4 regions of the Thioalkalivibrio sp. ALE30 genome follow, and region 3 is predicted to be linked to each of the others. Evidence: predicted binding sites of a transcription regulator. Region 3 holds the regulator's gene; each other region holds the start of a gene.
What was found. Region 3 encodes sigma-54, which starts transcription at its own class of promoters, with help from an activator protein. Its sites were predicted from a motif close to TGGCANGNTNCNTGCTT; they were not measured.

Region 1 (3,501 bases), on a different contig from region 3:
CCCGCGGCTTCAGCGAGCTGATTCGCGCCCTGATGGCTCTGGTGTTCGAGGCTGCGGATTCGGCGACCGATCCCGAGGTCTCGCGGGTCCTGGTGGCCCTGCTGAACTTCATGCAGGGCAAGGAACTGGCAGGGCAGGAGCGCGCGATCGGGGCCGCCGGGTTTGGCGCCGCGAACTTCGAGCCCGAACTGCGCCAGGCGCTGGTCCATCGGATCGATGCCCAGGAACGGGCGTTCCGCATCTTCTCCGAGTTCGCGGCACCGGCGGCCTGTGCCGCCTGGCGCGAGCTGCAGACGGCGGCCTTCGCCGCCGACATCGAGCGTCTGCGCCGCCGGGCCTGTACCGAGGTCTCCGGGCACCACGACCCCGCCCGGGCCGAGGAATGGTTTGCCTGTACCACCGCGCGCATCGACGCGATGAAGGAGATCGAGGATCTGCTGGAGATGCACCTGAACGAGTGCTGCTCGGCACGCATCACGGCGGATCGCGCGGACCTCGGCGCGGTGCGTGACCGGGTCGCGCAACTCGCCGAGTCGGAACTGCGCGACAGCGTCCCGTATGCGGTGTTCTTCGGCGCGCCGGAGGGCCTGGAGCCCGCGCAGGAGGAGGGCGATGCCGCACTCAACGTACCGATCGTCGGACACTCGGTGATGGACCTGGTGCAGCGCCAGGCGGCCCGGCTGCAGTCGGTGGAGGACGAGCTGCATGCGGCACGCCAGGCCCTGGCCGAGCGCAAGACCATCGAGCGCGCCAAGGCGCTGCTGATCCAGCACCGCGGCCTCAGCGAGGACCAGGCCTACAAGCTCCTGCGCCAGACGGCGATGAACCAGAACCGGCGCCTGGCCGAGGTCGCCGAGGCGACCGTCGCGATGTCCGATCTGCTGGGAAAGGGCGGCCTGTAGCTAACTCCCCGGGAAATGGATGCCGGCCCTGTGGGAGCGGGCTTGCCCGCGAAGCCCCTGCCAGTGTCCGCGACTGGCAGGGGCTTCGCCGCCAGGGCGGCTCCTACAGGTAGTGCACCAGCGCGGTTCATCTGCACCGCAAGCGCGCCCCAGTCTGGTGCCTTGCGGATCGTCTCCCGGGCGCCGGGTTTTCCGAAAGCGTTCGACTCCATACGGCGAACCATCCGATTTTCCCGCGCCATGGCGCGATTGTTTCTGGCGGGGTCGATTAGCAACGGCTAATTGGCACACCTCCTGCAGGAATACCGGCAAGACGAGCCAACGGCGGTTCGTCGCCTGACAACAGGGAGACCCGACGACCGGGCCTCCCACGGGACTGGACAAAGGCGTCCATCACCCGGCTGCAAACGCGGCCGGGCTGATGCGACGCCTTTTTTCGTTTTTGGGATGTGTTTGCTGACAAGGGGAGTGAACCCGCAATGACCGATCACACGAATGACACGAAAAAGACCTCCGGCCTGTCGCGCCGGCGTTTCCTGGGCGGCATGGCCGCCGGGATCGGCGCGACCGCGCTGGGTGTTTCCGGGGCCGCGCCGTGGGGCTATGCGAAGGCCGGCAACGGCAAGCCGGAGACGACCGAGGCGAAGCTGGGCTTTATCGCCCTGACCGACGCCGCGCCGCTGTTCGTCGCGCTGGAGAAGGGATTCTTCGCCGCCCATGGCATGCCCGACGTGCAGGTGCTGAAGCAGTCCTCCTGGGGCACGGTGCGCGACAACCTGGAACTGGGCTCGCGCCGCGGCGGTATCGATGGCTCGCACATCCTGACGCCGATGCCCTACCTGATCCACCGCCGTGGCACGCCGATGACGATCCTCGCGCGGCTGAACCTGGCCGGGCAGTGCATCTCGGTGGGCGACGAGTACGCGGACCTGAAGGTCGGGACCGACACTACCGAGTTCAAGGGCGCGCTGGCCGAGAAGGCCGCCGGCGGTGACGACATCCGCGCGGCGATGACCTTTCCCGGCGGGACCCATGACCTGTGGATCCGCTACTGGATGGCCGCCGGTGGGATCGACCCGGATCGCGACATCGCCACCATCGTCGTCCCGCCGGCGCAGATGGTCGCCAACATGCGCGTCGGTTCCATGGACACCTTCTGTGTCTGCGAGCCCTGGAACATGCAGCTGATCAACCAGGGCATCGGCTACACCGCGAACACCACCGGCGAGCTCTGGCACAACCACCCGGAAAAGGCGCTGGGGATGCGCGCGGACTGGGTGGAAGCCAATCCGAATGCGGCCCGCGCCCTGACAATGGCGGTAATGGAGGCGCAGATGTACTGCGAGGATCCGGCGAACAAGGAAGAGGTCGCCGAGATCTGTTCGCGCCGGCGCTACATCCACGCCCCGTACGCCGACATCATCGATCGCATGCAGGGGAACTTCGACTACGGCACCGGCCGCGTGGTCGAGGACCACCCCGACCAGATGCGCTACTGGAAGGACCAGGCCTCCTATCCCTTCAAGAGCCACGACCTGTGGTTCCTTACCGAGGACATCCGCTGGGGTTACCTGCCGCCGGATCTCGACATGCAGGCCCTGGTAGACGAGGTCAACCGCGAGGATATCTGGCGCGAGGCGGCCGACACGCTTGGCATCGATTCGGCCGACATCCCCGAATCCACCTCGCGCGGCCAGGAAACGTTCTTCGACGGCAAGGTCTTCGACCCGGAAGACCCGCAGGCCTACCTCGACAGCCTGGAGATCAAGGCGATCGCGTCCTGACGCGGCGGCCCGCCGACACCTGCACAGACGATTCAAGAGGATTCGATGATGAGTGCCATTCTCGATCGCAACATGACCTTCGGCGCCGGGCGCGAACGTCCGGCGGCCGCGGAGACCTCCACGGCCCCGGTGGCCCGCTCGGCCCCGCCGTCGGCCCGTTCCGGCGGTGCCCCGCCGCCCGACCCCGGGCTCTGGGGCCGGCGTATGCGCCACGCGGCCACCGTGGTGCTGCCCCCGGTGATCGTGACCGCGATTTTTTTGTTTCTGTGGGAAATGATGACGTCCTCCCAGGGAGCCGTACTGCCCGGCCCGAGTCAGGTGATCTCCGACACCTGGGAACTGATCGTCAATCCGTTCTATGACTACGGCGGCAACGACGTGGGCATGGCCTGGCAGCTGCTTGCCAGCCTGGAACGTGTGGCCTACGGCTATGCCCTGGCGGTGGTGGCCGGGATCGGTCTCGGCGTGCTGGTCGGCCAGTCCACCTGGGCGATGCGCGGGCTGGACCCGCTGTTCCAGGTACTGCGCACTGTACCGCCGCTGGCCTGGCTGCCGATCTCCCTGGCCGCGTTCCAGGCCAGCAACCCGTCGGCCATCTTCGTGATCTTCATCACCGCGATCTGGCCGATCATCATCAACACCTCGGTCGGCATCCGGAACATCTCGCAGGACTACGTGAACGTGGCCCGCGTGCTGCGCCTGAACGGTCTTGAGTACTTCACCAAGATCATGCTCCCGGCCGCCGCGCCGTATGTCTTCTCCGGTCTGCGCATCGGCATCGGCCTCGCCTGGCTGGCGATCGTCGCCGCCGAGAT
Region 2 (3,501 bases), on a different contig from region 3:
CGCATGCCGTCCCAGGTGAACTCCTGCAGGCCGCTGCCGGCAGCGCCCATATTCATGCGGCGAATGCGCTCGCCATTCGGGCTGTACACGTCGATCTGCAGCTCTTCGGTGGCGCGCTCCAGATCGACCGCGCCGTTCACCCGCCCGTCGGGCCCCAGTTCGCCAAACTCGACGGGCACCAGTACATCCTTGCCAACCAGCGAAGCCGCCTGCAGCGTCTGGTTCTGCCCCAGGGACTGCGCCAGCTTCTCGAAGGACTTGGACAGCTGCTCGATGCCGGTCACGGTGGAGAACTGCGCCATCTGGCCGAGGAAATCACCGTTATCCATCGGCTCCATCGGGTCCTGGTTCTCCAGCTGGGTGGTCATCAGCTTGAGGAAGTCGGACTGCCCGAGGCGGTCCATCTCGCCTTCCGGCTTCTTCTCCGGGCGCGACAGGCCGAGGCGATCCAGCAATTCGGGGGAAATCTGTGTCATGGCGGGCTCCTCTAGCCTTGGCCGATCTGCAATGTGCGCTGGAGCAGCTGACGCGAGGTCTCCATCACCTCGACGTTCGCTTCGTAGTTGCGCGAGGCGGACATCATGTTGGCCATCTCCTCGACCACGCTGATCGCCGGGCGGAAGATGTAGCCCTCCTCGTTCGCCTGCGGATGGTGCGGCTCGTAGTGGGCCTGTGGCGGGGCCTGCGACTCGGTCACGCCGGCCACCCGCACGGACGTCGCCGCACCATTCGGGTTGGCCTGATCCATCACGCTCTGGAACAGCACCTGCTTGGCGCGATACGCTTCGTCCGGGTTGGTGGCGGCGGTGTTCGCGTTGGCCAGATTCGAGGCGACGGTATTCAGGCGCACCGACTGCGCCGACAGCGCCGAAGCCGAGGTATTGAACAGACTGAACATGTTGCTCACGACATCGATCTCCCGATCAGGCCCGCGTTAACGGTCGCCCCTCAGGGCTTCGCGGATGCCGGAGACCCGGCGGTTAAGGAATTCCAGACTGCTCTGGTACTGGATCGCGTTCTCGGCAAAGGCGGCACGTTCCATCTGCGGATCCACCGTGTTGCCATCCAGGGACGCCTGCGACGGGACGCGATAAAGCGCCTCGGCCTGCCCGTTCATCGCCCCGGCATTGGGGTCGATATGCGCCGCCTGGCTACGCGCCATGGGCAAGTGATTGCCGCTCCCAGCCGCGGACTCGAGCACCGCGCGAAAGTCGATATCGCGCGCCTTGTAGTTCGGGGTGTCCGCATTGGCGATGTTGGAGGCCAGCAGCTCCATGCGCTGGGCGCGCACGTTGACCGCCTGCGGCAGGATGCCCATCGCCTTGTCGAGAGAGAGACTCATCGTTTCCGTCCTGTCCGCCCGTGGCGGACCCTCGCTACCAGAACCGGGACGCAGCCATTGCGGCCCTTTGCGAGGAGACCGATGCAATCGCTATGCCAGCGACGGGAATCCGTCTCGGCTGGGGACGCCCTTAGCGGGAAACGTGGGAAGGGGGCAATTCGAGTCGCGGCCGCATTGCGCGGGCGTTTCGGACCTGGCGGCCCTGCGACGGAGGGGCGTCAGGATTTGAGCCGGAGGACCGAGCCGTAGTCGGTGCGAACCGTCTCGAAGGCCTTGGTGTACGGGCCGGCCGTCTCCGAAGCGCCAAGAAACAGATAGCCGCCCGGATTCATCTGCCGGGCAATACCGTCAAGAACCTGTCGCTTGGTCTCGCCGGAGAAATAGATCAGCACGTTGCGGCAGAACACCAGGTCGAACTTGCCCAGTGCCGCGTAGCTGTCGATCAGGTTGAGCTTCTGAAAACGACAGCGCCGCTGCACCTCGGGAACGACCTTGTGGCCGTCCGTCACGGTCTCGAAGAAGCGCGCGCGGCGGCTCTCGCTCAACCCGCGCACAATACTCAGGCCGTCGTAGACCGCCCGCCGGGCGTCATCCAGGATCTTCTCCGACAGGTCCGTCCCCAGGATGGATACCGGCACCTTGCGCGGGGGGCGGGATTCCTCCCACTCGGAGACGACCATGGAGATGCTGTAGGCCTCCTGGCCACTGGAACAGCCGGAAGACCAGACCTTGATGCTGCTTCCCTTCGCAGCCAGCTCCGGCAACAACACATGCCGGAGGATCTCGAACGGAAAGCCATCGCGAAACCACGAGGTTTCGTTGGTCGTCATCGCGTCGATCACACGGGTGCGCAGCCGCGGATTCGGGGCTTGCCGCATCGCGTGCAGGAGCTCCGGCACGCTCTTGAAGTCGAACTCGTCGAGCAGCCGGGACAGTCGGCTCGACACCAGATACTGACGGCTGTCACCCAGCACCAGGCCGCAGCAGTCCTGCAGGAAGCGGGAAAACTCCTCGTAATCGCGGGAATCGATCACCGGTTCATCCCCGAGCACAGTCCATGGTGATTAGCATCCTGATGACGAGTCCTTGACAGCGGCGCCCGCGCCACGAAACGCAGGGGGAATCCCCGGTAGCGGGTTTCAGTATACGGTGTCGCAGGCGGGACACGACACTGGGCCCTTGTCGGCCATGTGACGCCGCCCCGGCCTTGCCGGGCGGCAACCCCGTTCCCCCCGGCGGTCATTCGACCTGTTGATCCTCGCGCCCGGTCTGGTCGAGCACCGCGTTGGCCAGTTCGTCGGGGTTGAATTTCGAGAGAAACGCATCGGCCCCGGCGCGCTTGACCATGTCGGTATTGAACTCGCCGCTCAACGAGGAATGCAGCAGCACCTTCAGATCTTTCAGGGCGGGATTGTCCCGGATCCGCGCCGTCAGCGTATAGCCGTCCATGCGTGGCATCTCGATGTCCGAGATCACCAGCTCGATCTGGTCGCGAACCGGGCCCTCCCCGGCCTTCTGCTCCAGGAAGTCGAGCGCCTCCTGACCATCCTTGAAAACCTCGTATTCGAACCCGAGACCGCGAATCGCCCCCTCGATCTGCTTGCGCGCCACGACCGAGTCGTCAACGATCACGACCTTGCGCCCCCCCGCTGGCGTGGCGTCCGCTCGGATGGACTCGGAGACCTCGGTCGGCAGAGGATTGACGATCGAAAGCACCCGTTCCACGTCGATGATCTCGACCAGCTTGTTGTCGATCTCGGTGACCGCGACCAGGAAGGACTCGCGCCCCGTACCACGCGGAGGGGACTTCACATCCTGCCAGTTCACATTCACGATCCGGTCCACGGCCGACACCCAGAAGCCCTGCACCGAACGGTTGAACTCGGTGACCACCACCTTCTGGTCGCCGCTGTCGCTGGCACCGGCCGCGCTGCGCAGGCCCATGGCGCGCGCCAGATCGATAATCGGCACCGTGCCGCCCCGCAGCGTAGCCACACCGCGCACCACACTCATCGACCCCGGGATCTGGCGCAGCGGCGGCGACGGGATCACCTCGCGCACCTTGAACACGTTGATTCCGAAGGTCTGTGATCCACCCAGGTGGAACAGCAGCAGTTCCATCCGGTTCTGACCCACCAGCTGCGTTCGCTGGTTCACAT
Region 3 (3,501 bases):
CACCCACGGCGTACAACCAGCCCGCGGCGAACGCGTGCAGACGGTCATCGACTCGCGGGATATACGCATCGCCACAGACACCATGGTCGCCACCTCGGACGCCCTCTCCACCCTGAACCAGCCCGGGCTGTTCCAGCGTGGCACCGGACTGCGCGTGGACTCGCGAGCGGATACCATAGAGCTGTTCCATGACGTGTACTCGCTCTACAGCGAGGCGAGCGAGGAGGACCCCGCGCATGACCCCGATCCCGAATAGCCGCCGCCTGCCGGGCCTGCTTGCGGCGGCCGGCCTCCTCTCCGCCCTGCTGGCGACGCCGGCCCTGGGCCAGCAGGGATCGGGACCCTCGCTGCCGGTGGAGATCACCGCCGACCACGCGGAGATGGACGAACGCCAGGGCCTGGGCACCTACACCGGGGACGTGATCGTGATCCGCGGCGACATGACGCTGGAGGCCGACACGGTCTACGTGCGTACCCGGGATCGTCGCCCCTACGAGATGGAGGCCCACGGCGAGCCAGCCCGCCTGGAGTCCCCCGACCCCGAGACCGGCGAGATGCGCATCGCCACCGCGCTGCGCATCGACTACCTGCTGAACGAGGACCGCATGATCCTCACCGACCAGGCCCATGTGATCACCGCCAGCGAAGAGGCGCGCGGCAAGCGCATCACCTACGACCTGACCACCGACGTGATCGAGGCCGAACGCGGCGAGGGCGACAGCGAACGCGTACGCATCACCATCCAGCCACGCGACGACGAATGAACGCATTCGCCACCAGCCCGGCGCCAGCACCCGCCGAGGCCCGTGATCGCCTGATCGGGCGCGAACTGACCAAGCGCTACGGCCAGCGCACCGTGCTCGACCAGGTGGATGTCGACCTCGCACCCGGTGAAGTGGTCGGCCTGCTGGGTCCCAACGGCGCCGGCAAGACCACCTGCTTCTACAGCCTGGTCGGGCTGATCCGCCCTAACGCCGGGCGCATCACCCTGGGCGGGCACGACATCACCCGCGCGCCCATCCACGTGCGCGCCCGCGCCGGTCTCGGCTACCTGCCCCAGGAGGCCTCGATCTTTCGCCGCCTGAGCGTGTGGGACAACCTGCAGGCCGTGCTGGAGCTGCGCCCCGGCCTGGACCGCCACGAACGCCGGCGTATCGGCGACGCGCTGATCGAGGAGTTTCAGCTCGAGACCGTGCGCCACAGCCCCGGGATCGCGCTGTCCGGCGGCGAACGCCGGCGCGCCGAGATCGCGCGCGCCCTGGCCGGTGACCCGCAATTCATCTGCCTGGACGAGCCCTTTGCCGGGGTGGACCCGATCTCGGTGGGCGATATCCAGGATGTAATTCGCCACCTTGCAGCGCGCGGCATCGGGGTTCTGATCTCCGATCACAACGTGCGCGAAACCCTCGGGATCTGCCACAGGGCCTATATTCTGAGCGAGGGGCGCCTGCTGGCCGCCGGGACACCCGACGAGCTACTGGCCGATCCCCAGGTGCGCCGGGTCTATCTCGGCGAGAATTTCCGCCTGTGATGCCGGCACGCGCACAACCCGCGCCGGTGCACAAACCAGAGGCACGATTTAAGATCGCTCTTATGGTCACCCGCGACCCGCATAGCCAATGCTGAAACCCGGCCTGAATCTTCAGCTGGGTCAGACGCTCACCATGACCCCGCAACTGCAGCAGGCCATTCGCCTGTTGCAGCTGTCCACGCTCGAACTACAGGTGGAGATCCAGCAGGCGCTGGAGAGCAACCCCATGCTCGAACAGGTGGAGGACGAGGACGACATGGGCGGGGCCGAGCGCCTGGACGCGGAGGGCGAGGTGGTGGAAGGCGACCGCATGGAGGCCACCACCACCAGCGATGACGTGATTCCCGAGGAGCTCACCACCGACAGCCGCTGGGACGACATCTACGAACCGCCGCCCGCCCCCAAGGGCGTGGATGACCGCGACCCGCTGGAAAACACCAGCGACGACGACGGCGAGGGCCTGCAGGACCACCTGCTGTGGCAGCTGCACCTGAGCCACCTGACTCCGCGCGACCAGCGCATCGGCGCAGCCCTGATCGACGCGATCAGCCCCGACGGGTATCTCGAAGGCGACCTCGAGACGCTGGCCGAGACCATCAGCCGCGGCGAGGAAGAACCCGTCGGCGTGGACGAGGTCGAGGCAGTCCTGCACTGGATCCAGCAGTGCGACCCGCTGGGCGTGGGCGCGCGCGATCTGCGCGAATGCCTGGAGATCCAGCTGCGCGAACTGGCCCCGGACGCCCCCGCCCGCGAGGCCGCCCGGGCGATCCTGGAACACGGCATGGACAGCCTGGGCAAGCGCGATTACAAAGCCCTGCAACGCCAGTCGGGTGTGCGCGACCCGGACGAACTGGCGCGTGCCCTGGACTTGATCCGCACCCTGAACCCGCGGCCGGGCGCGCAGATCAGTGCCGCCACCTCCGAATACGTGGTGCCCGATGTCTACGTGCGCCACACCCCGGAGGGCTGGCGCGTGGAGCTGAACCCGGAGATCGCGCCACGCATCCGTATCAACGACCTCTACGCCGGCATGGTGCGCCAGGTATCGGATGCCCGCGACAGTGCCTTCATGCGCGACCAGCTGCAGGAGGCGCGCTGGTTCCTGAAGAGCCTGCACAGCCGCAACGACACCCTGCTGCGCGTCGCCGAGGCGATTGTCCATCGCCAGCAAGGCTTCCTGGAACATGGCGAGGTCGCGATGCAGCCACTGATCCTGCGCGATATCGCCGAGATCCTGGAGATGCACGAATCGACCATCTCCCGGGTGACCACCCAGAAATACATGCACACCCCGCGCGGAGTCTTCGAGTTCAAGTATTTCTTCTCCAGCCACGTCGGCACCAACGACGGTGGCGAGTGTTCCGCCACCGCCATCCGTGCCATGATTCGCGAATTGATCGACGACGAACCCGCGAACAAGCCGCTCAGCGATGCCCGGCTCGCCCAGATCCTGGCGGACCGGGGCATCAATGTGGCGCGTCGCACCGTGGCCAAGTACCGCGAGGCGATGCACATCCCTTCATCCAGCGAACGCCGGCAGATGGCCTCCATGCCCACCGGCCACAAGTAACCAAGGAGTCCCGACCATGCAGATCAACCTGACCGGCCACCATGTGGACCTCACCGACGCCCTGCGCGACTACGTCAACGAGAAGTTCGCGAAGCTGGAGCGCCACTTCGACAAGGTCATCGACGTGCACGTCGTGCTGACCCACGAGAAGACCCAGAACCAGTTCAACAAGGCCGAGGCGAATCTCCAGGTCAGCGGCAATCACATCCACGCCGAGGCCTCCCACGAGGACATGTACGCCGCCATCGACGCGCTGATCGACAAGGTCGACCGCCAGCTGATCAAGCACAAGGAAAAGGTCAAGGATCATCACCGGGCCGAGGGCGCCCAGCGCAACCGCGAGCAGGCCTCCTGACCCATGTCCATTGCCGAGCTGATCACCGCCGAGCGCATCCGCCTG
Region 4 (3,501 bases), on a different contig from region 3:
AGGTCGAACGGCATGTCGCCGATCTCGTCGAGAAACAACGTGCCACCATCGGCCTGTTCGAAACGGCCCTTGCGGCTCTGGTTGGCGCCAGTAAACGCACCACGTTCGTGGCCGAAGAGTTCACTCTCCAGCAGATCCTTGGGGATGGCCGCGGTATTCAGGGCAATCAGCGGCTGATCGGCGCGCGGGCTGTGCTGGTGCAGGGCACGGGCGACCAGTTCCTTGCCGGTGCCCGACTCCCCGTTGATCAGCACGGTGATGTTGCTGCGCGACAGGCGGCCGATGGCGCGGAACATCTCCTGCATCGCCGGGGCCTCGCCGATGATCGGGGTTTCCTCGATCTCGGGGCCAGCGGTGCCGTTGTCCTGCCCGGCGCGCCGCGCCTCCAGTGCCCGCTGCACCAGAGCCACGGCCTCGTCCACATCGAACGGCTTGGGCAGGTACTCGAAGGCCCCGGTCTGGTAGGCGCCCACGGCGCTCTCCAGATCGGAGAAGGCCGTCATGATGATCACCGGCGGCGGATCGGGGCGCGTCTGCATGCGCGCGAGGAAGTCCAGGCCATTCAGGCCCGGCATGCGGATATCGGCGACGATGGTGTCCGGCACCGGGTCCCGGTCGAGCGCCGCCCAGGCGGCGTCCGCGGTCTCGAAGCCGCGCACCGCGATCGCGTGACGCTGGAGGGCACGCTCCAGCACCCAGCGAATCGAGTCGTCGTCGTCAATGATCCAGACAGTGGGCTCCATCACTTCCTGGCCTCCCGGGCCTTCGGGGGTTCAAGGGGCAGCAGGATGTCGAACGTGGTCGCCCCCGGGCGCGAATGGCATTCGATCAGACCGTCGTGCAGCTGGATCAGGCTCTGGGCAATGGGCAACCCGAGCCCGGTCCCGGCGGCGCGGCCGGTCACCATGGGGAAGAAGATGCGTTCGCGGATCTCCTCCGGGATACCGGGCCCGTTGTCGCGCACGCTCAGCTTGGCGACCAGGCGGTGGCGATGGCCGGAGATGGTGTACTGGCGCAGGATGCGCGAGCTCAGGGTGATCTCGCCCCCGTCCTCCAGCGCATGCACCGCGTTCTGCACCAGATTCAGGATCGCCTGCACCAGCATGTCGCGATCGGCCTGCACGTCCGGGATGCTGGGGTCATAGTCGCCGCGGATCTTCAGCCCCAGCGGCAGCTGCACACTGACCAGGCCCCGCACGTGCTCCAGCACCTCGTGCAGGTTGACGGGCTCGCGCCGCGGCAGGTTGTTCGGCCCCAGCATGCGATCGACCAGGCTGCGCAGCCGGTCGGCCTCGCGAATGATGATCTGGGTGTATTCCTTCAGGCCCGAGTCGTCCAGTTCGCTGGCAAGCAACTGCGCCGCCCCCCGCAGTCCGCCCAGCGGGTTCTTGATCTCGTGGGCCAGCCCCCGGGTCACCGCGCGGGTGATCGCCTGCTGCTTCTGTAACTGCTCCTCGCGGCTGATGCGCTCGTGGCGATCGATCGCATTCAGCTCGAACAGCAACTGCCCCGGCTTGTCGCCCTCGCCACGGAGCGGGGTGATGACCACGTCGGCGAGGAAACTTTCGGCCCGCAGCGGCTCCATCTGGCGCGCGCGCAGGGTGATCGGCTGATCCAGCGTCAGCGCCGAGCGCAGGCGGCTGGACAGATTCCGGTCCAGCTTGAGCCACTGGCCCAGACCATGCCCGACGATGCGTTCGCGACTGAGACCGAGCAGCACCTCGGCGGCGCTGTTCATGCTCAGCAGGCAAAGCTCGGCATCGGTCACCAGCACGGCCGTGGAGAGGTCGTCCCACCAGGGCGGGGTGGCCGGGCCGGAATTGGAAGCGGGCGTGGTCATCAAGAGGCCTCAAGCAGGAATCGCGCCAAGCGGGAATCGCCCGGCGGGGCGCCGAAGCCGGGGGCACGGTCACAAAACGCAGCCGAATCGCCACCCCCCAGAACCTAAAACGCCCCATGATGGTGCAATTATAGCACCATCATGGGGCTTTGGTCGCACTATTTCAGTGCAGAGATCGAGGTTATCAGTTCGGGGCCGGCGTCACCGGCTGGGGCGCCCTGGGTGCCTGCGGGGCCCTGGGCGCCTGCGGCGCACCCCCGGGCGGGAATTGCTGCGGCCGCTGCTGCTGTTGCTGCTCGCGCGGAATGGCCATCCGCAACACGTTGAACTCGATGGTCGCGCTCGCCCCCAGCTCCTCGCCGGATGCGTCCACGATCCGGGCCTGCAGCGTATGCTCGCCGCGGTTCAGCCCCTCGAAGGTCGCCGTGGGCGACTGGCCCTCGCCCGCCTCCTCGCCGTTCAGCACCCAGATCACGCGATGGCCGGCGTCGGCATCCAGCGCTGGCTCGAGATCCAGCTCGGCACTCACATTGCCGTCGTTCGCCCGCACCCCCGAACCATCCTCCGGACGGGCAATTGCGACCCGCGTGTACGCACCCTCCGCCTCCGGCTGACCGCGGGGCCGCACGGGCCGCTCGAGAATCTCCCGCGCACCTTCCAGCGGGACCGCGCGCATGGGCTCGCGCACGTCCACGGGCTCGCTGGCGCGCCCCTCGGGCGGGCGGTCGCCAAAATGGACATTGCCCTGATCGTCGGTCCAGCGGTAGACGTCGGCACTCGCAAGCGCCGGGGCGAGAAGGACAGCCAGCGACAAGGCCAGCCAGAGCGTGGTTCGGAACATGGGTCTTCCTCCTTGGGCGGGATGGCGCGGCACCACCACCCTGCCTCCCGTGTACGTTCGGACCACCACAAGCCCGGAAGCTCCCGCGCCACCGGCACGGGCCAGCCGGGATCAGGCGGCCGCGCGAACCCAGACGCCCTGCAGCCGCGCCGCATCGGCCTGCAGGGTCGCGAGGCGATCCCGCTCGGCCGCCGCGGCCGTTCCCGACTCCAGCGCGGACAGCCAGTCATCCAGCGCAGCCAGGCGGAGCATCGTGGGCGCCGCCCCGCGTTCGATTGCAGTCAGTGGCCGCCGGGCATTGAACCCGGCCAGCACGGCCCGGTACCGATCGGCATCCGGCTGTCCGGAGGCGTCCACGGCGAGCGCCAGGGCGATGCGCGCGAGCTGCCAGAAGGCCGGTACCGGCGCGGGCGGGATCACCAGATCGGCAAGACCGGCACCTTCCGGGTAGATGCGCACGGACTGCCAGTAGCTTCCCGCCAGCGGCAGGTCCTCGAAACGGTAGAGCCCCTGGTGGTGCAGCTCGGCGTCCAGGATCGCCCGGGACTCGGCATCCAGCGTGGACGCCATCGCATCGGCGCGCTCGCGCATCTGCTGCTGCAGCACCCCGCGCCGGTAGCCCTCGCCGACGGGCAAGGCCCCGGCCGTGTGACGCCCCTGCCAGTCGGCGGCGCGCTCGCCCAGGGCCTCCAGACTGCCGGGCCCCTCGGCCGCAACCGCGCCCTGCGGCGCCTGACCGCGCTCCAGCACCAGCAGGACCTCACCAGAATCGGGATCCGCACCCCGGCCGATCACGCGACCGCAGCCGCCAGGTACCTCG

Region 1: a site for sigma-54 is predicted at 1,186-1,202, ahead of D107_RS0108330 (CmpA/NrtA family ABC transporter substrate-binding protein). Genes of this name have one in related genera too.
Region 2: a site for sigma-54 is predicted at 1,424-1,440, ahead of flgB (flagellar basal body rod protein FlgB). Genes of this name have one in related genera too.
Region 4: a site for sigma-54 is predicted at 1,852-1,868, ahead of glnL (nitrogen regulation protein NR(II)). Genes of this name have one in related genera too.

Annotation. Positions count from the first base shown of each region.
Region 1 covers NZ_KB898172.1:107,863-111,363, reverse strand. The annotation lists gene D107_RS0108335 (nitrate regulatory protein) at 1-902, shown strand, start outside; gene D107_RS0108330 (CmpA/NrtA family ABC transporter substrate-binding protein) at 1,382-2,686, shown strand; gene ntrB (nitrate ABC transporter permease) at 2,735-3,501, shown strand, end outside.
Region 2 covers NZ_KB898168.1:650,199-653,699, forward strand. The annotation lists gene D107_RS0102955 (flagellar hook assembly protein FlgD) at 1-476, opposite strand, end outside; gene flgC (flagellar basal body rod protein FlgC) at 488-907, opposite strand; gene flgB (flagellar basal body rod protein FlgB) at 935-1,342, opposite strand; gene D107_RS0102970 (protein-glutamate O-methyltransferase CheR) at 1,561-2,376, opposite strand; gene D107_RS0102975 (chemotaxis protein CheV) at 2,582-3,501, opposite strand, start outside.
Region 3 covers NZ_KB898174.1:46,755-50,255, forward strand. The annotation lists gene lptC (LPS export ABC transporter periplasmic protein LptC) at 1-256, shown strand, start outside; gene lptA (lipopolysaccharide transport periplasmic protein LptA) at 237-764, shown strand; gene lptB (LPS export ABC transporter ATP-binding protein) at 761-1,531, shown strand; gene D107_RS0110520 (RNA polymerase factor sigma-54) at 1,620-3,101, shown strand; gene hpf (ribosome hibernation-promoting factor, HPF/YfiA family) at 3,118-3,456, shown strand; gene D107_RS0110530 (PTS sugar transporter subunit IIA) at 3,460-3,501, shown strand, end outside.
Region 4 covers NZ_KB898170.1:27,718-31,218, forward strand. The annotation lists gene ntrC (nitrogen regulation protein NR(I)) at 1-743, opposite strand, end outside; gene glnL (nitrogen regulation protein NR(II)) at 743-1,840, opposite strand; gene D107_RS0105030 (DUF4124 domain-containing protein) at 2,025-2,681, opposite strand; gene D107_RS0105035 (hypothetical protein) at 2,793-3,501, opposite strand, start outside.